2 regions of the Afipia felis ATCC 53690 genome follow, and region 1 is predicted to be linked to the other one. Evidence: predicted binding sites of a transcription regulator. Region 1 holds the regulator's gene; the other holds the start of a gene.

Region 1 (11,374 bases):
AGATGATCAACAATATTGCGGGTCAGACCAATCTTCTGGCTTTGAATGCGACAATCGAGGCTGCAAGAGCCGGCGAAGCCGGTCGGGGGTTCTCCGTGGTGGCTTCGGAGGTCAAGGCACTTGCCGAGCAGACAGCAAAAGCGACCGGCGAGATCGGCCGACAGATCGGCGATATTCAGGGCGCCACTCAGGAATCCGTCGCGGCGATCAATGAAATCAGTAATTCCATCGAGAGGCTTTCGGAGATATCGGCCGCGATTGCCTCAGCTATCGAGGAGCAGGGGGCGACGACACAGGAAGTCGCCCGCAACGTCCAGCATGCCGCGCAAGGAGCGCAGCAGGTGTCCTCGAATGTCGGAAATCTTCAGCGTGGCGCGGTGGAGACGGGGAGCGCATCGTCTCAGGTGTTGTCTGCCGCCCAGACGCTTTCACATGACAGCCACAGGCTCAAGCTGGAGGTGGACAAGTTCCTGGATTCGGTACGCGTGGCCTGAACCGCGAATTGGAGCCGCAAAAACGAAATGGCCGGAGCATCATGCTCCGGCCATTTAATATTGTGAGTTTGAAGATTACTTGCGCTGATCGAGCGGGACGTAATCGCGCTTGGCAGCACCGTTGAAGAGCTGGCGCGGACGGCCGATCTTCTGCTCCGGATCCTCGATCATCTCGCTCCACTGGCTTATCCAGCCGACGGTGCGAGCGACCGCGAACAGCACGGTGAACATCGAGGTCGGGAAGCCCATCGCCTTCAGTGTGATGCCCGAGTAGAAGTCGACGTTCGGATACAGCTTGCGTTCGATGAAGTACGGATCGTTCAACGCGATCTTTTCGAGCTCGAGTGCGATCGGGAGCAGAGGATCGTTGGCGTGGCCGGTTTCCTTCAGCACCTTGTGGCACATCTGCTGCATGATCTTCGCGCGCGGATCGTAGTTCTTGTACACGCGGTGGCCGAAGCCCATCAGGCGGACGTTGCTGTTCTTGTCCTTTACCTTGGCGATAAATTCCGGAATTTTATCGACGCTTCCGATTTCGGCGAGCATGGCAAGCGCGGCTTCGTTGGCGCCGCCGTGAGCCGGTCCCCACAGGCAGGCGATGCCGGCGGCGATGCAGGCGAACGGATTGGCCCCGGACGAACCGGCGAGGCGCACGGTCGAGGTCGAGGCATTCTGTTCGTGGTCGGCATGCAGGATGAAGATCGTGTCGAGCGCTTTCGCCAGCACCGGATTGATCTTGTACTCCTCGCAAGGCACGGCGAAGCACATGCGCAGGAAGTTCGAGGCGTAATCGAGGTTGTTCTGCGGATAAACGAACGGCTGTCCGGCATTGTACTTGAATGCCATCGCGGCCAGCGTCGGCACCTTCGCGATCATGCGCATCGAAGCGACCATGCGCTGATGCGGATCGTTGATGTCGGTCGAGTCGTGATAGAACGCGGCGAGCGCGCCGACCGAAGCCACCATCACCGCCATCGGGTGCGCGTCGCGACGGAAGCCCTGGAAGAAGCGGGCCATCTGCTCATGCACCATCGTGTGGTTCGTGACGCGACGGTCAAAATCTTCCTTCTGGGCCTTGGTTGGCAGTTCGCCGTACAGGAGAAGATAGCAGGTTTCGAGGAAGTCACCTTTTTCGGCGAGTTGTTCGATCGGGTAGCCACGATACTGGAGAACGCCAGCGTCACCGTCGATATAGGTAATTTTCGACTGGCAGCTTGCCGTGGAAGTAAAGCCCGGATCGTAGGTGAACATTCCGGTCTGCGCGTAGAGCTTGCTGATGTCGATGACATCCGGACCCACCGTGCCGGCATAGACAGGCAAGTTTACGCTTTTCTCGCCTACGGTAAGGGTGGCTTGTTTGGTGTTGGACTTTACATCCATCGTGGATCCCCCGATGTCTCTTGCTTTCTTTAGATCACGGAGGACAGGCAAAATCTTGCGAGCCCGCCGCTATGCTTAAAGTTCGGCAGAAGGGGTATCGTATTGCTATGTGCGCTGCAAGACGGCCCTTCGAAGCCTTGGTAGGGGGTTACTGGCTCTGATCCTGCAACCGTGCCAAGGATATTTCACGTCCTAGAACGGCCAGGACATCAAAAATACCGGGAGACGTCGTTTTGCCGGTCAGTGCCACGCGTAAAGGCTGGGCAACAGCGCCGAGTTTCAGGTTGTTTTTCTCGGCGTAATCGCGCATCGCCGCTTCGGTTGTCGCCGCGTTCCATTCCTTCACGTCAGAGAGGCTGCGGTGAAGATCACCGATGAGTGAACGGGTCTGCGGCGTCAGCAATGCTGCAGCCTTTGCGTCCATGGTGAGCGGTCTGTCGGCGAAGATGTAGCCGGCATTCTCGATCAGCTCGATCAGCGTCTTGGCGCGCTCCTTTAGTCCGGGCATCGCCTGCAGGAATTGCGCGCGCGTGGCGTCGTTGAGTTTCGCCTGTAGCGCAGGGCCTTGTGGGACGAACTGCAGAACGTCTTCGACGCTCTTGAGCAATTCTGTGTCGTCCGTCGAGCGGATGTAATGGCCGTTCAGGTTTTCGAGTTTGGCAAAATCGAAGCGCGCAGCCGAGCGGCCGATCGAAGTGAGATCGAACGCCTCGATCATCTCCGGAGTGGAAAATATTTCCTGATCGCCGTGACTCCAGCCGAGCCGCACCAGATAATTCCGCAACGCTGCGGGAAGGTAGCCCATGGCGCGATAGGCTTCGACGCCGAGCGCGCCGTGACGCTTGGAGAGCTTGGAGCCGTCCGGTCCGTGGATGAGCGGAATATGCGCCATCACCGGTACGTCCCATCCCAGCGCATCGTAGATATGCTTCTGGCGCGCAGCATTGATGAGGTGATCGTCGCCGCGGATGACATGGGTTACGCCCATGTCATGGTCATCCACCACCACGGCGAGCATATAGGTCGGGGTGCCATCGGAGCGCAGCAGCACCAGATCGTCCAGATTTTCGTTCTGCCAGACCACGCGACCCTGGACCTGATCCTCGATCACGGTTTCCCCGGTTTGCGGTGCCTTGAGGCGGATCACCGGCTTGGCCCCGGCAGGTGCTTCGGCGGGATCGCGGTCGCGCCAGCGGCCGTCATAGCGCACGGCACGGCCCTCGGCGCGTGCCGCCTCGCGCATCTGGGTCAGTTCCTCCGGCGTCGCGTAGCAGCGATAGGCCTTGCCCGCGGCCAGAAGCTGTTCCGCAACCTCACGGTGCCGCGCCACGCGGCTGAACTGGTAGATCGTCTCGTCGTCCCATTCGATGCCGAGCCATTTCAGGCCGTCGAGAATGGCTTCGATTGCAGCGTCGGTCGAACGTTCGCGGTCGGTATCCTCGATCCGCAGCAGCATCTTGCCGCCGTGCCTGCGGGCATAGAGCCAGTTGAACAGCGCGGTGCGTGCGCCGCCGATATGGAGGAAGCCGGTCGGAGACGGCGCAAAGCGGGTGACGACGGATTCGGTCATTTCAGATGGTTCAATTGCTCTCGGAAAGGGTGGTTGGGCGGGCCTTTATCATACTGCCGGGGCACTGTCCCGGTATCCCGGCCGCAAATGCCGCCGGGAGGTCAAAAGTTCGTTCTCGCCCGCGCACTCCCGAATGGTGCTTCCCACGCTCCTGCTCTTGGCGTGGCGGCGCGGATTTGGCACATAGGGCACAACTTGAAAGGGTGCAAATGACTGACGAATCGACGCCGGATGTGGGCCGCGACTTCATCCGCGACATTGTGGCGGCGGATCTGGCCTCGGGAAAGCATACGGGCGTGGTGACGCGCTTTCCCCCGGAACCCAACGGCTACCTGCATCTCGGCCACGCCAAATCGATCTGCCTGAATTTCGGCATCGCCGAGGAGTTTGGCGGGCGCTGCCATTTGCGCTTCGACGACACCAACCCGGCCAAGGAAGAACAGGAATTCATCGACGCCATTCAGCGCGACGTCCGCTGGCTCGGTTTCGATTGGGGCGAGCATCTGCATTTCGCCTCCGACTATTTCGAGCAGCTTTACGCCTGGGCGCAGGATTTGATCCGCGCGGGCAAGGCCTATGTCGACGACCAGTCGCCGGACGAAATCCGGCTGACCCGCGGCACTCTGACCGAGGCCGGACAGAATAGTCCGTTCCGCAACCGTTCGGTGGAGGAGAACCTCGATCTGTTCGCGCGGATGCGCGCCGGCGAGTTCCCGAACGGCACGCGTGTGCTGCGTGCCAAGATCGACATGGGCTCGGGCAATATCAACCTGCGCGATCCGGTGCTGTATCGCATCCTGCATGCGCACCATCCGCGCACCGGCACGGCGTGGAATATCTATCCGAGCTACGATTTCGCGCACGGCCAGTCCGACTCCATCGAGCACATCACTCACTCGATCTGCACGCTGGAGTTCGAGGATCACCGGCCTCTTTACGACTGGTTCCTCGATAATCTTCCGGTGCCATCGCATCCGCACCAGTACGAGTTTGCGCGGCTGAACATGACCTACACGCTGCTGTCGAAGCGCGTGCTCACCGAACTCGTCCGCGAAGGCCACGTTTCGGGCTGGGACGATCCGCGCATGCCGACGCTCGCAGGTTTGCAGCGGCGCGGCGTGCCGGCGCAGGCGCTGCGCGATTTCGTCAAGCGCATAGGCGTCGCCAAGGCCAACTCGACCGTCGATATCGGCATGTTCGATTTCACCATCCGCGAGACGCTGAACAAGACTGCGCCGCGCCGCATGGCGGTGCTGCGGCCGTTGAAGGTTGTGATTGAGAATTATCCGGAAGGCCAGGTCGACGAACTCGATGCGGTCAATCATCCGGACGATCCGGCGCAGGGCACACGGAAAATTCCGTTCGGCCGCGAGCTCTACATCGAGCAGGATGATTTCATGGAGGAGCCGCCGAAGAAGTTCTTCCGGCTCGCGCCGGGGCGCGAGGTGCGGCTGCGCTACGCCTATTTCATCACCTGTCGCGAGGTTATCAAGAACGCGGCTGGCGAAGTTGTCGAACTGCGCTGCACCTACGATCCGGAAACGCGCGGCGGCAACGCGCCCGACGGTCGCAAGGTGAAGGCGACGATCCACTGGGTCAGCGCGGCGCATGCGGTGCCGGCGGAAGTGCGGCTGTACGACAACCTGTTTGCCTCCCCGCAGCCGGAGGCAGGCAATTTCGCCGCGCAGCTCAATCCGAATTCGCTGGAGACGCTGGTGGACTGCAAGGCCGAGCCTGCGTTCAAGACTGATGTGGCAGAGGGCGCGGTGCAGTTCGAGCGGCAGGGCTATTTTGTCCGCGATCGCGACTCGACGTCGGAGCAGCTGGTGTTCAATCGCACCGTGGGCCTGCGCGACAGCTACGCCAAGGCGACAGCGGCCGGTTAGCGCCGCTTCGCGGATTCTGCATCCGTTCCCGTGTTCAGAGCCTGATCTCATCCGCTAGCATTACGGCGGGGTCAGCCGACACACGGGCGGCGCGATGGCGGACGGGGGCTGGGAGCAGGAACGGTCGCGTGCGGGCAGGGCCATCGCATGGCCGCCGCGTGAGACGGCGGTTGTGCCTGCCTTGTCCGGGCGCAGCCTATGGCGCTTCCTGGCGGAATCGAACCTCAATTGGATCCGTGCGGAGGCTGGTCCCGGCCGCTTGCTGCCGTGGATTCCGGTCGCTTTCGGCATCGGCATCGCGCTCTATTTCACAGCGTCGCGCGAGCCGATAGCGGCAGTAGTCGCGCCGGTCGCGGGAATGGCCTGCATGCTCGCGCTGGTGATGCGGCGGCGGCCGATCTTTCCGATGATGGCGCTGCTGGCGGCATTGCTCGCGGGTTTTGCCACCGCGACGCTGAAGACCGCATACATTTCGCACGCGGTGTTGCTTGCGCCGGTCAGCTCGGCGGTGATCGAGGGGTTTATCGAGACGCATGAGGAGCGCGAGCGTACCGACCGCTTCGTGCTGCGGGTAGCAAAACTCGAGGCGCGGGGTACGCCGCAACTGGAGCGCGTCAGGCTCTCGGTGCGCAAAGGGACGGCGCCGGCGGTCGGCGCTTATGTCGCGTTGAAGGCAAGGCTGCTGCCGCCGATGCGGCCGCTTCGCCCCGGAAGTTATGATTTCGCCCGTGATATGTATTTTCAGGGTATCGGTGCATCTGGCTTCGTGCTCGGTGCAATCAGGACGTTGGATGCGCCGAAGCAGGGCGGCTGGAGGCTTCGCTACGCGGCTTGGATGCAAAGCCTGCGCGACGCCGTCGATGCGCGGATCCGAATGGTGCTGAGCGGCGACGAACGCGCGATCGCGACCGCGCTCCTCACCGGCCGGCGCGACGCGATCTCCACCTCCAACAACGACGCCTTGTTCGTTTCCGGATTAGGCCACGTGCTGTCGATCTCCGGTTATCACATGGCGGTCGTCGCGGGCGTGGTGTTCTTCGCGATCCGGGCTCTGCTTGCGCTTAGTCCGGCGTTGAGCACGCGGTTTACGATCAAGAAATGGGCAGCGTTGGCGGCGCTGATCGCTGCGCTATTTTACTTATTGCTGTCGGGCGCGGAGGTCGCGACGCAGCGTTCGTTTTATATGACGGCGCTGGTGCTGGTTGCGGTGATGGCGGATCGCCGCGCGATCACGTTCCGCACGCTGGCACTCGCCGCCATGCTGGTGTTGCTGGTGGCGCCCGAGGCGCTCGTGCACCCTAGTTTTCAGATGTCCTTTGCCGCGACACTCGGTCTCGTCGTACTGGCGCAGATAGGCATGCCGCGATGGTTCGGCACAAACGATGATACCCGACTCGGACGCTTCGCCGCGTGGGGCGGGCGCGAACTCGTGGTGCTGGCTCTGGCGTCGTTTGTCGCGGGTCTTGCGACCACGCCCTATGCAGCCTTCCATTTCCACCGCATCGCGCCTTACGGCGTCATCGCCAATCTGGCTGCCATGCCGGTCGTGTCCGCGCTGGTGATGCCGGCGGGCCTGCTCGGGATCGCGGCCATTCCGTTCGGCTTCGACGCCTTGTTCTGGCACCTGATGGAGGTCGGCATCGACTGGATGATCGCGGTGTCGCAGTGGGTAGCGGCGCTGCCCGGTGCGTTCGGGCGCGTTCATGCCTTCGGCATCGGGCCGCTGATCGTCATGAGCGGCGGCATTGTTGTGCTCGGCTTGCTGCGTTCGCCGTTGCGATGGGCGGGAGCCGGATTGATCGGTTGTGGTGTGATGTGGGCGGCTGCCGCAACCGAGCCCGACATCCTGATCGCGCGCGATGCGTCGAGTGTCGCGGTGCGCGGCAAGGATGGCCACCTGCGCATCATGCACACGGCCAAGAACGCTTTCCTGTGGCGCGAGTGGCTGGCGGCTGATGCTGATCCGCGCGTCATCACGGACCCTGGTCTCGCGCGGGGCGTGGCATGCGATGAGGCGGGATGCGTGGTCGAGGGCAAGGAGGGCGATCTTATTGCGCTGGCGCGGCAACCCGACGCGCTGGCAGACGATTGCACGCGAGCGAAAGTCCTGATCACGCCGTATCAGGTGCCATCCGATTGTGCCGCCCAGGTGTTCCATCGCGATGCGCTGCGCGAACTGGGCGGAGTGACATTAAGAAAGACAGTGCAGGGCTACAGTATTACGGCCAGCCAAACCGTTGGTATTGACCGGCCCTGGTCGCCCGCCATTCCAGATGTCTCTACAGGCCCGCACGGCAACAATGCCACCGGACGCAAGCCATCCCGGCAGCCGGTCGATGCGACCCCGCCGGCGGCAGAACAGGAGGCCGCCGACTAGAGGGTAGTCTCAGTATTTGCGGTAAAGTCCGATCAGCTTGCCTTGGATGCGGACACGGTTCGGCGGCAGGATACGAACTTCATAGGCCGCATTGGCCGGCTCCAGCGCAATGGAGGCCCCACGGCGGCGGAAGCGCTTGAGGGTCGCTTCCTCTTCGTCGATCAGGGCCACGACGATGTCGCCAGTATCGGCATTCTCATTGCGCTGGATCAACGCCATGTCGCCGTCGAGGATACCGGCTTCCATCATGGAATCGCCGCGCACTTCCAGCGCGTAATGCTCGCCAGAGCCGAGCATGTCGGGCGGCACGCTGATGGTGTGGCTGCGGGTCTGCAGCGCTTCAATCGGGGTACCGGCCGCGATGCGGCCCATCACTGGGACCGCGACAGGCTGCTCGCCGCTCTCCTCGAAGTTTCCGGACGGGGTGCTGCGAACCTTGCCGAGATTGCCTTCGATCACGCTTGGGGTGAAACCACGCCGCGCGCCGCTGTTGGCGGCGGGCTCCGGCAGCTTGATGACCTCGATCGCGCGGGCGCGGTTGGCGAGCCTGCGGATGAAGCCACGCTCTTCCAGAGCCGTGATAAGGCGGTGGATGCCCGATTTCGACCGCAGGTCGAGGGCGTCCTTCATTTCGTCGAAGGAGGGCGGAACACCGCTTTCCTTCAGCCGCTCGTTGATGAAGCGCAGCAGTTCATATTGTTTGCGTGTCAGCATCCGGCGCAGCCCTCAATCTCATGTTCCGCGGATCTTCACCCGCTTCCTGGCATCCGCCTTGTTCACGACAAGTGCCAGACTCACTCGAAACAAATCATGAACATACACTATATGTTCCATACATGTTCTGCAATAGTTAAATTCTTATGAATCCAGACGTGCTGTTTTTAGGAAATCATGCCGGAATGAGCCGAGAGGCTGGCAGGGGGCCATGGGGTCTTGCATGGCGATGCCGGAAGAGTTCCTCACAGGAGCCCCGCTTTCTGCGATGCCTCGTTGAGCCACTTCAATGTCTTCTAATTCCAGAACGGGAATGTTCGGTTGAGCTCCTTGCCGCAACCACCTACGTCTTCGCGCAATGCAACGAGCATGCAGAGGAGATGCCGATGGCAGATCAGGACGGATCCGAACCGACGCAGACCGAGATCGATCATCATCTGATGGTGACGTTTTGCCGGACGCTCGACAGCACCGCGCTGCAGCCGATGACAGTGATGCGGATGATGGCGTCTGCGTTAGGCGCAATCTACCGACAGACCTCTGCCTCGCATCATGAACAGGTGTGTCCCTGTGGTTGGCAGCCGTTGCCGTCCGATGTCGAGACGTTGCTGGCAGAAATTGAAGCCGCCGCTCGCCGTCCGCTCGTTCCTGATCTTTCGAACATGCAGATTGTCGGCAGGGCTTAAGACGCGCTGAGCCGGTTCGAGCAGTCAACCGGGCAGGCGGATGATCTCGCAACGCGCGCCAGCCAGTGCGGCGGGCGCATGCGGCGGCCGGATCAACAGCACGTCCGCGACGGACAGGTTGTTCAGGAGCGAGCTGTCCTGACGGCTCACGGCGGTCGCGACAGCGACGCCGTCATCGTTGATGGCGATCCGCGCGCGAAGATATTCCTGACGATGATCGTTGGCAGGCAGATCATGGCCGAGAATGGCATGCTCGATGCAATGTCCGACCTGCGCGCGGCCCGAGAGCGCGCGGATCAGCGGCACCACGAACAGGAACGAACACACGTAGGACGAGGACGGGTTGCCGGGCAGGCCGATCACGCTCATCGCTCCCTTGTGTCCGTGCATCATCGGCTTGCCGGGGCGCAGCGCGATCTTCCAGAACTTGATGTCGATGCCTTCGGCTTCGAACGACGGCTTGACGAGATCGTGCTCGCCGACAGACGCGCCGCCGGTGGTGAGGAGGATATCCACGTTGAGAGCTTCTGCGCGGCGGATGGCGGCGCGCGTGTCTTCCATCGTATCGCGCGCGATGCCGAGATCGATCGGCTCGGCGCCGCTGTTGCGGATGAGCGCGCGGATCGCATAGGCGTTCGAATAGATGATCTGTCCGGGTCCCGGTTGCGAGCCTGGCATCACCAGTTCGTCGCCGGTGGCGAGAACAGCGACCTTCGGCCTGCGGTATACCGGCAGCGTGGGGTGGTTCATTGAGGCGGCGAGTGACAGGTCGCGGTCGCTGAGGAGGGTACCGCGCTTCAGCAGGATGTCGCCTTCATGGAAATCGATGCCGGCCTTGCGGATATGGCGAGGCAGAGGGGCAGCTTCCGCTAAGGTGATGGAATTGTGTTCGCGCTGGACGTCTTCCTGGATGACGATGGTGTCGGCGCCATCGGGCACCACGCCGCCGGTGAAGATGCGGACAGCCTCACCTGTGCCGACGGATTTCTCGCAAGGCCGCCCGGCGGCACTCTCGCCGATCACCTCGAGGCGCGCGCCTTCGGTCGCATCTGTGGTGCGGACGGCGTAACCGTCCATCGCCGACATCGTTGCGGGCGGCTGGGTGCGGAGGGCGGCGATATCACGAGCCAGGGTGCGATGAAGCGCATCGTCGAGTCCGACGTCTTCTTCGGGAAGGGCCTGTATGCCGTCGAGAATGGAGTTCAGTGCGTCGGCGACCGGCATCAACGCCATGATGAAGCGTCCGTTTTATTTTTCATGCTTGTAGACGCCCGACTTGCCGCCGCTCTTTTCGAGAAGGCGGATGCCTTCGATATGAACGCCGCGTTCCACGGCCTTGATCATGTCGTAGATGGTGAGACAGGCGACCGACACCGCGGTAAGCGCTTCCATCTCCACGCCGGTCGGTCCCGTTACCTTGACGCTCGCCTCGACGCGGCAGCCGGGCAGCCTGTCGTCCAGCGTGATGTCGAGCGTAACTTTGGAAAGCGCGAGCGGGTGGCACAGCGGGATGAGATCGGAGGTGTGTTTCGCCGCCATGATGCCGGCGACGCGCGCGGTGCCGAGCACGTCGCCCTTCTTGGCATTGCCCTCGACGATGAGCTTGAGCGTATCGGTGCTCATCACCACGAAACCTTCCGCCACCGCGACACGCTCGGTCGCGTCCTTCGCCGACACATCGACCATATGCGCTTCGCCCTTGGCGTCGATATGGGTGAGGGAAGGTTTACTCATCGTCTCATGAAGCCTTCGCGAGCAGGGTGCGGGTAGCGGAGGTGACGTCGGCCTGCCGCATCAGGCTTTCGCCGACGAGGAAGGTCGAGATGCCGACCTTGGCGAGTCGGGCGATGTCGGCGGGCGTAAAGATACCGCTCTCGCCGACCATGATGCGGTCCTTCGGCACCGAAGCCGCGAGCGTCTCGCTGGTCGCGAGCGTTGTCTCGAAGGTGCGTAAATTGCGGTTGTTGATACCGAGCAGAGGCGAGCGCAGCTTTAGCGCGCGTTCAAGTTCATCCTGATTGTGAACTTCGAGCAGTACGTCCATGCCGAGGTCGAACGCAGCATTCTCGATATCGCGCGCGGAGGCATCGTCGAGCGCCGCCATGATGATGAGGATGCAGTCGGCGCCATGCGCGCGCGCCTCCATCACCTGATAGGTGTCGTACATGAAATCCTTGCGCAGCACTGGCAGCGAGACGGCGTCGCGCGCGGCCACCATGAAATCGAGATGACCCTGGAAGGAAGGCGTATCGGTCAGCACCGAGAGG
Region 2 (11,374 bases), 2.2 Mb from region 1:
GATCTCTTCCAACATTCCGCCGAGATGGAAGGAGCGGTGTTCGAGGTCGATCTTGCCGGCCTCGATCTTGGAGAAGTCGAGCAGTTCCTCGACGAGCGACATCAGCGCCTCGCCGGAAGTCTTCACGGCTTTGGCGTAGACGGCCTGTTCGGGGTTAAGCGGGGTGTCGAGCAGCAGCGTGCTCATGCCGAGAATGCCGTTGAGCGGCGTGCGGATCTCGTGCGAGGCGACCGCGAGAAATTTCGACTTGGCGCGGTTGGCGGAGATTGCGTGGTCACGCGCAAGGCCGAGTGCGTGCTCGCTCTCGGTGCGGTCGGTGACATCGCGGCCGACGCACTGGAATTCCGCCGGCTCATTGGCATGGGGACGGACGAGGGTTTCCCGCCAGGCGATCCAGCGCGGGCCGAGCGCAGTCTGGGTCTTCTGGTCGTGAACGCGGGTGCCGTTGGGTTCGGTGGCGTCGTCGCCCTGTTCGATCACCGGCAGAAGATAATTTGTGCCGATCAGGTCCGCGCGCGCGCGGCCCGCATAGGCGCAGAAGGTGTCGTTGACGAAGGTGAGGCGCTGGCTCGCGTCGCGCAGCACGATGAGGTCGCTCTGCGATTCGAACAGATTGCGCGCACGCTCCTCGGCTTCCTTCAGTTCCCAGTTGCGGTCGATCAGCGCTTCATTGTGAAGCGCGACCTTGCGCACGCTTTTCTTCAGCCAGCGCATCCGCATGCTCAGGGCGGCGAGTGCGAGGCACGCAAGCGCGAACAGGAAACTGACGCCGATGGCGAAGGCTTGCGGATCGTAATCCGCCGATTGCGAAAGGCTGCCGCGCACGAAGCCGTAGCCGGCGCCGAAGGTCGCAAAGAAAATCAACGTCAAGCGGACAGTGCTGGCGATCCGGCGATGACGGCGGGAGAACCTGCGCAATCGTGCCCTCAAACGCTTCGTTCCGCTCATGGCCGCATCCCCGCTTCCGTGATCCCGATCGCCCTGTCGAAAGACTGCCGCCGCTCCCTTGCGAATGGCTTGAGGCCGATGGCGCGCATTGCGCGAGATGAAAAGATGGCTAACGAGGTCTTAAAGCTGGGACAGCACCAGCTTGCCGGGACGCGGCGCGGCTCCGATCAGAAGCGCCGCGGCATCGCGAACCGAGACCTTGGCCGAATTGACGTAAAGGCGGTAATCGCCGGGTTGCTCCGACAGATAGATGATCGGTTCGGATGCTTTCTCGTGGCTTGCGACGATGACGTAACGCGTCGCAGCTGTGATCGGGCAGCCCTTCCGCGTCGGCGCGGCGTCGCCGGAGACGTCGACATCATCGGCGACCGTGAAATCTGCAAGCTCGGGACGATCGACGATCTGCACGCGCACGGTCGCGCGGCCTGCATCGTCGGTGAAGGAGACGCGCTGCTGCGGCTGCCACGGCGCTGTGGCGAGTTGCACGGAGGAGCGGCCGAGCGCGATGCAGGGCTGCGAGGTGGCGGTGAACTGTCCGCCCGCCAGAACGCCGACGGTGAGAAGGGGGATGGCTGACGCCAGCATCCGGAAGTGCAACATGACGCTACTCAACGCTTACAAAACAACCGGCCGAAACGCGGCCCATGGTTGGCAAAGTGTAAAGAGCGATCGTTACTTTCGCGTTATCAGGCGGCGCGCTGCAGGTCTTCGGCGAGCACGCGATACGACAGCGCCTCGGCGAGATGCACGCGGCCGATCCGGTCCGCGCCGTCGAGGTCGGCGAGCGTGCGCGCCACCCGCAATACGCGATGATAGCCGCGCGCGGACAGCCGCATGCTGTCGGCGGCTTCGCGCAGGAGTGTGCTGCCCTGCTGGTCGAGCGTTGCGATTTCTTCCAGCACGGAGGCGGGCGCTTCCGCGTTGGTGCGTATCTGCGGCAGGCCGAGCGCCGCATAACGCTTGAGCTGAATGTCGCGTGCGGCGGTGACGCGGGCCGCCACCTCGCGCGATCCTTCCGCAGGCGGCGGTAAAATGAGATCGGCGGCGGTCACGGCAGGCACTTCGATGCGCAGATCGATGCGGTCGAGCAGCGGCCCTGACAAGCGCGCCTGATAATCGGCGCTGCAACGGTCGATGCGCCCGCGCTTGCAGGAAAAGCCCGGTTCATAGGCGTGACCGCAGCGGCAGGGATTCATCGCTGCCACCAGCATGAAGCGCGCGGGATAGGTCAGGCGGTGATTGGCGCGCGACACCGAGACTTCGCCGTTCTCGAGCGGCTGGCGCAGCGAATCGAGCACGCGCGCGTCGAATTCGGGCAGTTCGTCGAGAAACAGCACGCCGTGATGGGCGAGCGAAATCTCGCCGGGCTTCGCGCGCATTCCACCGCCGGTCAGGGCTGCCATGCTTGCGGAGTGATGCGGCGTGCGGAACGGCCGCTTTGAAGTCAATGCGCCGCCGTCGAGCAACCCCGCGACGGAGGCGATCATCGAGATGTCCAGAAGTTCGGATGGCGACAGCGGCGGCAGGATCGAAGGCAGCCGCGCGGCGAGCATCGACTTGCCCGCGCCGGGCGCGCCGATCATCAGAAGGTGATGTCCTCCGGCGGCGGCGATTTCCAGCGCGCGCTTGGCACTTTCCTGGCCCTTGATGTCGCGCAGATCGAGCGTCTCGCCCATCTGCTCCGCGATCTTTGGTTCGGGGCGTGCGAGCACCTGTGTGCCCTTGAAGTGGTTGGCGATCTGGATCAGCGAGCTTGCCGCGATAATTTCGAGATCGGGGCTGGCCCACGCTGCTTCCGCGCCGCAGGCCGCCGGGCAGATCAGGCCGTAGTCGCGCGCATTGGCACCGATCGCGGCAGGCAGGACGCCCGCCACCGGTGCAATCGAGCCGTCGAGACCAAGCTCGCCGAGCACGGTGAAATTCGACAAAGCGTCGGTGGGAATCGCGCCGATCGCCGCCATCAGGCCGAGCGCGATCGGCAAATCGTAATGGCTGCCTTCCTTCGGCAGATCGGCTGGCGCGAGATTGACGGTGATGCGCCGTGCCGGCAGCGCAAGGCCTGAGGCGATGAGCGCCGCGCGCACGCGTTCGCGGGCTTCCGACACCGCCTTGTCCGGCAGCCCGACGATAGTGAAGGCCGGCAGCCCCGGCGCGACCTGAACCTGCACATCGACGGCGCGTGCCTCGATGCCCTCAAAGGCCATGGTGGAGACGTGCTGAACCATCGGGAGCCCACCTCGACGGGAGAACTGGTGGAACCTTACCCTTTTGGAGGATCAACGCAAGAACATTAAAAGAACAAATGGGGATTGTGTAGCCTGAAAGCGTCAGCCCAGAGCAGGCGCCAGAGTCACATGTTCGATGATGCGTTCCGGCATCCGAGGCCGCAGCTTGAGGCCGAAGACATGCGGAAAGCGCATCAGCTCGATGTCGAAGTCGGGCGTGGAAATCGGAACCGTCCCTTGGGCGGCCTTGGGGCCGTAGAGACGGCCCCAGACATCGATCCTGGCAAATTGGGGTACCTGCGACAGGCGCAGATTGCCGATGCTACCCGTGAAGTTCAGCATCTCGCGGGCGCGGTCGTTCATCATGATGACCCAGCCGTCTTTGGTGTGGCCAACATCGTTGGCAATCGGGCAGGCTACCACCATGGCATCGGGCGCGGTCTTGAAAAGCTGGTCGTAGACTTCCCGGTGGTGATCGATCAGTTCGGAATAGACCACGATGCAGACGGCAGCTTCGGCGATCGGCACCGGCAACACCAGGCGCTGCCAGATCTTGCCGTTCTGCGTGGTCGGCAGCGTGTAGCGCAGGCATGCAGGAATCAGGCTGTCGGCGACCTTGCGATAGACCTGCGCGTATTCGCAACTCATCGGATTGCCGCTGGCGGATAACAGCAGTCCCGCACGGTCCCGGCCGATCGCCTTCTTCACGGCTTCGCCGACATAGGTGTAGACGAAGTCGTCGCCCGTGGTCATCAGGAAGACGAGGTGCTCGCGCAGCGGAAAACTCGATTCCTCGGTCAGGCGCTGCAGCGTCAGGTCGCCGGTGGCATGCAGGGTTTTCCATTTGGCCCACAGGAATTCCATCGCGGCTGTCGTGAGCTCGCGCGGGATCGATGTGCCACTGAAAACTTCGAGGGACATGAACCGACAATCTGCAAATAAAAACGGTGCCGCTTACCTGCAATGAAACCAGGGTAAAGGCCGCGTCAATTTGGCAGACGATCGTCAGTAATTCCTTAAAGTGGAACGGAAAACATTACCGTCGCCGGGCCTCGATGGCGTTCCAGATGTGAGCGGCGACGTCCGGCCCGCCAAGGTTGGCGATGGCGCGGATGCCGGTCGGCGAGGTGACGTTGATCTCGGTGAGGTGGCCGTCGATCACGTCGAGGCCGACGAACAACAGGCCCTTCTCCTTCAGGCTGGGACCGACGCGTTCGCAGATTTCACGCTCGCGCGGGGTGAGGTCGGTCGCCTTGGCGGCGCCGCCGCGCACCATGTTGGAGCGCAGGTCGTCGGGCGCGGGGACGCGGTTGACCGCGCCGGCGAATTCGCCGTCCACCAGAATGATGCGCTTGTCGCCGGCCTTCACGCCGGGCAGGAATTTCTGCACCACCCACGGTTCGCGGAAGGTGATCGAGAACAGATCGTAGAGCGAGCCGAAATTCATGTCCTGTGCGGCGATACGGAAGACGGCTGCGCCGCCGTGGCCGTAGAGCGGCTTGAACACCACGTCGCCATGCGCCTTGCGGAACAGTTCGATCTCCTCCTTGTCGCGCGAGATCAGCGTCGGCGTCATCAGGTCGGAAAATTCCATCACGAAGATTTTTTCCGGAGCGTCGCGCACACTCGCGGGATCGTTCACCACCAGTGTCTTGGGGTGAATGCGCTCGAGCAGATGGGTCGTCGTGACATAAGCGAGATCGAACGGTGGGTCCTGTCTCAGCAACACCACATCGAAGGATTCGAGTGCGGTACGCCTGGCGTCGCCGAGCGTGAAATGATTACCGGGCTCATCGCGTACGGTAAGCGGCTGCACGAATGCCACCACATCCTTGCCCGACAGTGAGAGACGTTCGGGCGTGTAATAGAACAATTGGTGCCCGCGCTTTTGCGCTTCCAGCAGCATTGCGAAGGTCGAATCGCCGCGCACGTTGATGCGCGCGATCGGGTCCATCTGAACGGCAACTTTCAAGGTCATGGTCGGTCCGGCTGTGGGATGGAAATCAGGAATTAGAAAGAGGAAGTCTCGAACGCTGCTTCCAGATGGCGTGGAAGCCGCCTTGGCGCAATCAATATCACGTCGAAACGGCAATCCAGATTTGCATGGTCGGGATGCGCGGCAAGCCATAGCGAAGCGGCCGTGGCGATGCGCTGCTGCTGGCGCGGCGTGACGCTATGGGCGGCATCGTCGAGCGTGTTGCGTGCCTTGACCTCGGCGAACACCAGCGTCGCGCGCCGCTTCGCTACCACGTCGATCTCGCCATGCGGCGTGCGGTAGCGCCGCGCCAGGATGCGGTATCCTTTCGCGGTGAGATAAAGACAGGCGCGCCGCTCGGCGGAGAGGCCGGTCTGAAACGCGGTGACGCGCTCGGCATTCGTGGCGGGGTTTTCGGAAGGCGCGCTCATTCGGGCTCGTCCTTGTGGGCGAGCGCCAGCGCGCGGGCATAGACCTCGCGGCGCGGGTGGCCCGACAGTTCGACGGCTGCGGCGACGGCATCCTTGACGCTGCCATGCGCAAGCTGCTCGCGCAGAAGCATGTCGAGCTGATCCTCGCTCATGCGTCCGGTTTCTTCGGATGGCGGGCCGATCACCAGCACGAATTCGCCGCGCGTCTCCAGTCGCTCGGCCTGTGCTGCAGCGTCCGCGAGCGAGAAGCGGCGGACGTCCTCGTGCAGCTTGGTCATCTCGCGGCAGATCGCGATGTCGCGTGGTCCGAGAATCTCGGCGAGGTCGCGCAGCGAATCCTGCACGCGCGCACCGGATTCGAACAGCACCAGCGTGACGCCGATACGCGCGAGCTCATTGATGCGGTTGCGGCGCGCGCCTTCCTTCGCGGGCAAAAAGCCCTCGAAGAAAAAACGGTCGGTTGGCAGCGCCGCGACCGACAGCGCCGCGAGAATCGACGACGGCCCCGGCAGAGCATGAACCGCAAGGCCGACCGCGCAGGCCTCGCGCACCAGCTTGAAGCCGGGATCGGAAATCAGCGGCGTGCCGGCATCCGACACTAGTGCAACCGAATCGCCTTGTGCGAGACGGGCGAGAATCTTCGGCCGCATCGCCGCTGCGTTGTGCTCGTGATAGGGCGACAGCGGTGTCGTGATGCCGTAGCGGTCGAGCAGCTTGCGGGTAACGCGGGTGTCCTCGCAGCAGATCACGTCGCTGCCCGCCAGTGTTTCCAGCGCGCGCAGCGTGATGTCGCCGAGATTGCCGATCGGCGTGGCGGCGATGTGCAGCCCCGGCGGTGCCTTTGAAACAGTGATGGCGTGTCCCGCCACAAGAATCTGACGCGGAACTGCGGCGGTGTCGGTATCCGGACGCGGAGATGAACGAGGCGGCATCGGATCAGTGTAGCCGCTCCGCGTGCGATCGTCTTGCGGCATGCGCAAGGAATGAACCATCCAGAGTCGGGAATTCGCGGGGTCACAAATTGTTCGTTTTCCCCTATGGTGGCCGTCAAGAAGTCTGAATTCGCCTCCAGATCGGTCCGTCATGGTGTCCGGGCCGATCAAGGAGCCGGTCCGAAAGAGAATTGATGACGGTCCCGACCCATCCTCCGAAAGCCAGTCTGTTGACCACCCGCCGCAGCGCCGTCGGGTTGATTCTGGGCGCGCCGCTTCTGGCCGGATGCGCCGGGATGTCGGGCCTCACCGGCAACGACCAGCCGCCGCCGGGTCCGTCAGGCCCGCCGCAGGAGGCCGTCGCCGTCGGCAAGGGACAGGTCAAGGTCGGCCTGATCCTGCCGTTGTCGGGTGCTGGCAATGCCGGCATTGCGGGCAACTCGATGAAGAACGCCGCCGAAATGGCGCTGGCGGAATTCCAGAACCCAGATCTCCAGCTTCTCATCAAGGACGACGCCGGCACTCCACAGGGCGCGCAGCAGGCGGCCCAACAGGCGATCGGCGAAGGCGCGGAAATCATTCTCGGCCCGCTGTTCGGACTTTCGGTCGCGGGCGTGGCGCAGCAGGCTCGCGCGCGCAATATTCCGGTGATCGCATTTTCCACCGATGCCAGCGTTGCCGGGCAGGGCGTTTATCTGCTGAGTTTCCTGCCGGAAACCGACGTCAATCGGATTACAGATTACTCCTTCGGTACCGGCAAACGATCCTTCGCGGCGCTGCTGCCGGAAAATGCCTACGGCAATGTCGTCGAAGCCACCTTCAAGCAGGCGGTGGCCGGCAAGGGTGCGCGGATCGTCGCCTTTGAGAAATACACGACCGATCCCAACCAGATGCAGAACGCCGTGCGCAACGTCGCGCAGGGGCTCGGCGGCGCCGACGCGCTGCTGCTCGCCGATGACGGCGACGTGCTGGTGCAATTGTCCGCGCAACTCGCTGGCGCCGGCGCGGACCTCAAGCGCGTGCAGTTGCTCGGCACCGGGTTGTGGGACAATCCGAAAGTGTTCGCCGATTCTCATCTGCAGGGCGGCTACTACGCCGCGCCCGATCCGTCAGGCTATCGCGCGTTCGCCAAGCGCTATCGCGGCAAATACGGGCAGGACCCGGTGCGCACCGCGACGCTCGCCTATGATGCGGTGGCGCTCGTCGCTGCATTGTCACGCGTTAATTCTGGCGGCCCACGCTTCTCAGCCGAAGTCCTGACGAACGTGTCGGGCTTCACCGGCATCGACGGACTGTTTCGGTTTCGCTCCAACGGCACCAACGAGCGCGGCCTTGCCGTGCTGCGCGTCGCGGCGGGCGGCGGTCAGATCGCATCGGCTTCGCCGAAGAGTTTCGGAGCGTAATTTTTCTATTACGCCGCGAGATCGGCGACGACGGCGTCGAGCAGCGGAAAGCCGTCTTGCGTCACGCGCAGCCGTCCGTTGTCGTCCATGACGATGGCACCGTCGTCCTTCAGCGCGGCGATGCGGTGCGGATCGAGCGGGCGTCCGGCGAGGGCCGCATAGCGCTTCGGATCGATGCCTTCCGCGAGCCGCAGGCCCATCAGCAGAAATTCGTCGGCGCGCTGTTCGCTGTCGAGCAGGTCGTCGCTGGCGAGGCCGTGGCCGTCCTCCTCGACGCGCAGGAGCCATGCTTCCGGGCGCTTGTCGGTCGCGGTCGCGTGGCGGATGCCGCCGATGTCGAGCCGTCCATGCGCGCCGGGACCGATGCCAGCATATTCCTGGCCGCGCCAGTAAACGAGGTTGTGGCGGCACTCCGCACCGGGGCGCGCGTGGTTGGAAATCTCGTAGGCCGGAAGGCCGTGCGTTGCGCAGACGTCTTGCGTCACGTCATAGAGTGCGCGCGCGAGGTCTTCATCGGGCGTCTTGAGTTTGCCCGCGCGGTGCAGGCCGAAGAACGGCGTGCCTTCCTCGATGGTCAGTTGGTAGAGCGACAGATGCTCGGCCGCTTCCGAGATCGCGAGATTGAGTTCCTGCGTCCATGCAGCAGCGCTCTGGTCAGGGCGCGCGTAGATCAGGTCGAACGAATAACGGTCGAAGGCGCCGCGCGCGATCGCAACCGCATCGAGCGCCTCGCGGGCGCTGTGCAAACGGCCCAGCGCCTTCAGTGAAGCATCGTCGAGCGCTTGTACGCCGAGCGAAACGCGGTTGACGCCCGCCGCGCGATAGCCCGCGAAGCGGGTTGCCTCGACGCTGGTCGGATTCGCTTCAAGCGAGACCTCGACATTGCCGGCGACGTTCCAGTGCTCGCCAATGGCGTCGAGAATCGCGCCGACCGTCTGCGGCTTCATCAACGACGGCGTGCCGCCGCCGAGAAAGATCGAGGTTACGGTGCGGCCGGGAACCCGCGCCGCCGTGGTTGCGATCTCGCGCGCAAAGGCGCGGGCAAAACGCTCCTCGTCGATCGCGGTATGGCGGACGTGGCTGTTGAAGTCGCAATACGGACATTTCGACAGGCAGAACGGCCAGTGCACGTAAACGCCGAAGGCATTTTGCGCGTCAGCGTGCAAGGCTGATCTCCGCGAGCTTCACGAACGCCTTCGCGCGGTGCGACAGGCCGAGGCCAAGCGGCGGCAGTCCGTGCTTCTCGATGCTCGTCATCTCGCCAAAGGTGCGGGTGTGGCCGTCCGGCAGAAATGCCGGGTCGTAGCCGAAGCCCGCATCGCCGCGCGGCGGCCAGACCATCTGGCCCTCGACACGCTCTTCCACTTCTTCAAGATGTCCGTCCGGCCACGCCACGCACAGCGCGGATACGAACTGCGCTTTGCGTTCTGTAGGCTCGGTCGCGCCGCGCTCCTGCAACAGCCGCTCGATCTGTGTCATCGCCGCCATGAAATCTTTGGACGGTCCGGCCCAGCGCGCCGAATAAATGCCTGGCTGGCTGTCGAGCGCATCGACGCACAGGCCGGAATCATCGGCGAAGGCGGGAAGTCCGGTTGCCTTCGCAGCAGCTTCCGCCTTGATCCGCGCGTTGGCAACAAACGTCGTGCCGGTCTCGTCTGGCTCCGGCAGATTCAGTTCGCCCGCGGACACTGCCTCGATGCCGTAAGGCGCGAGCAGTTCGCGCATCTCGGCAAGCTTGCCGGAATTGTGGGTCGCGATGACAAGGCGGCCTGTGATCTTGCGGTGGTCGGACATTAAGCCATCGCGATCTTCTGCAACTCGACGAGACGGCCGATGCCGTTCTGCGCGAGCGCCATCAGCTTGAGGAACTCGTCCTGCGAGAACGGCGTCCGCTCGGCGGTGCCCTGCACCTCGACGAGGCGGCCGTCGCCGGTCATGACGAAATTGGCGTCGGTTTCCGCTTCCGAATCCTCGGCGTAGTCGAGATCGAGCACGGGCGTGCCGTTGTAGATGCCGCAGGAGATTGCGGCGACGTTATCGCGCAGCACGTTATCGGATTTGAGCATGTTGCGCGCCTTCATCCATTGCAGGCAATCGGCGAGCGCAACCCACGCGCCGGTGATGGAGGCGGTGCGGGTGCCGCCGTCGGCCTGGATCACGTCACAGTCAACGGTGATCTGGCGTTCGCCGAGCGCAACGAGATCGACGGTGGTGCGCAGCGAACGGCCGATCAGCCGCTGGATTTCGACGGTGCGGCCGCTCTGCTTGCCGGCGGAGGCCTCGCGGCGGACGCGATCATGGGTGGCACGCGGCAGCATACCGTATTCGGCGGTGACCCAGCCGCGACCCTGGCCCTTGAGCCACGGCGGCAGCCGTTCCTCCAGCGTCGCGGTGACGAGCACATGGGTGTCGCCGAATTTCACCATGCAGGAACCTTCGGCGTATTTCACCACGCCGCGCTCGAGCGAGACGGGGCGCAGTTCGTCGGGCGCGCGGCCGCTGGGACGCATATTTCTCTCCAAAAAAGCAGGAAGGATCTTGGGGCTGCTTTTAGGAGGGTGCGCCGCGCGCGGCAAGGCCGAAAGGCATCAAGGTGCTTGTCAGCCGCGCGCGGGGGGAACACATTAAGCCCCGGATTAGATTGATGCTTCCACAGGAGACATGGTTGTCGCATCACGACCCGAAAGACTCGCTGATCACGCCGAGCGCGGCGCTGTCCCAGCTTAACGAGCGCTCGCGCGATATTTTTCGGCAAATTGTCGAGAACTATCTCGCCACCGGCGAGCCGGTTGGCTCGCGTAACATTTCGCGCATGATCTCGGTGCCGCTGTCGCCGGCCTCGGTGCGCAACGTCATGGCGGATCTCGAACATCTCGGCCTGATCTACGCGCCGCACACCTCCGCCGGCCGTCTGCCGACCGATCTCGGTCTGCGTTTCTTCGTCGACGCGCTGATGCAGGTCGGGGACCTCACCGAATCCGAGCGGCAATCGATTCAGGCGCAGCTCGCCGCCATCGGCAAGCAGCAGTCGATCGAGGCGACGCTGAGCGATGCGATGACGCGGCTCTCTGGCCTGACCCGCGCCGCCGCCGTGGTGCTGACGGGCAAGTCCAACGCGCGGCTGAAGCACATCGAATTCGTGCGGCTTGAGCCGGAACAGGCGCTGGTCGTGCTGGTGTCGGAAGACGGGCAGATCGAAAACCGCATTCTGCCGCTGCCGCCGGGCGTGCCGTCCTCGGTCTTGGTGGAGGCCTCGAACTTCCTCAACGCCCGCATCCGCGGCCGCACGTTGAGCGAAGCGCGCGCCGATCTCGAAGCGGCGCTGGCGCAAAGCCGCAACGAGCTCGATCAGCTCACGCAGAAGATCATTTCGGCGGGCGTCGCCTCATGGTCGGGCGGCTCGACCGACGAACGCCGCCTGATCGTGCGCGGCCATGCCAACCTGCTCGAAGATCTTCAC

What was found. Region 1 encodes LexA, which represses DNA repair genes until DNA is damaged. Its sites were predicted from a motif close to TGTTCNNNNTGTGTTCNG; they were not measured.
Region 2: the regulator LexA is predicted to act here: its motif matches at 3,232-3,249, upstream of HMPREF9697_RS13450 (YifB family Mg chelatase-like AAA ATPase).

The regions. Positions count from the first base shown of each region.
Region 1 covers NZ_KB375270.1:584,361-595,734, forward strand. The annotation lists gene HMPREF9697_RS02975 (methyl-accepting chemotaxis protein) at 1-494, shown strand, start outside; gene gltA (citrate synthase) at 570-1,874, opposite strand; gene gltX (glutamate--tRNA ligase) at 2,023-3,444, opposite strand; gene HMPREF9697_RS02990 (glutamine--tRNA ligase/YqeY domain fusion protein) at 3,654-5,330, shown strand; gene HMPREF9697_RS02995 (ComEC/Rec2 family competence protein) at 5,425-7,707, shown strand; gene lexA (transcriptional repressor LexA) at 7,717-8,421, opposite strand; gene HMPREF9697_RS03005 (hypothetical protein) at 8,808-9,107, shown strand; gene HMPREF9697_RS03010 (molybdopterin molybdotransferase MoeA) at 9,132-10,340, opposite strand; gene moaC (cyclic pyranopterin monophosphate synthase MoaC) at 10,356-10,841, opposite strand; gene trpC (indole-3-glycerol phosphate synthase TrpC) at 10,846-11,374, opposite strand, start outside.
Region 2 covers NZ_KB375270.1:2,833,710-2,845,083, reverse strand. The annotation lists gene HMPREF9697_RS13460 (ATP-binding protein) at 1-948, opposite strand, end outside; gene HMPREF9697_RS13455 (hypothetical protein) at 1,069-1,548, opposite strand; gene HMPREF9697_RS13450 (YifB family Mg chelatase-like AAA ATPase) at 1,635-3,173, opposite strand; gene HMPREF9697_RS13445 (hypothetical protein) at 3,276-4,094, opposite strand; gene gshB (glutathione synthase) at 4,210-5,151, opposite strand; gene HMPREF9697_RS13435 (YraN family protein) at 5,184-5,579, opposite strand; gene rsmI (16S rRNA (cytidine(1402)-2'-O)-methyltransferase) at 5,576-6,511, opposite strand; gene HMPREF9697_RS13425 (penicillin-binding protein activator) at 6,706-7,914, shown strand; gene hemW (radical SAM family heme chaperone HemW) at 7,923-9,080, opposite strand; gene rdgB (RdgB/HAM1 family non-canonical purine NTP pyrophosphatase) at 9,070-9,708, opposite strand; gene rph (ribonuclease PH) at 9,708-10,424, opposite strand; gene hrcA (heat-inducible transcriptional repressor HrcA) at 10,580-11,374, shown strand, end outside.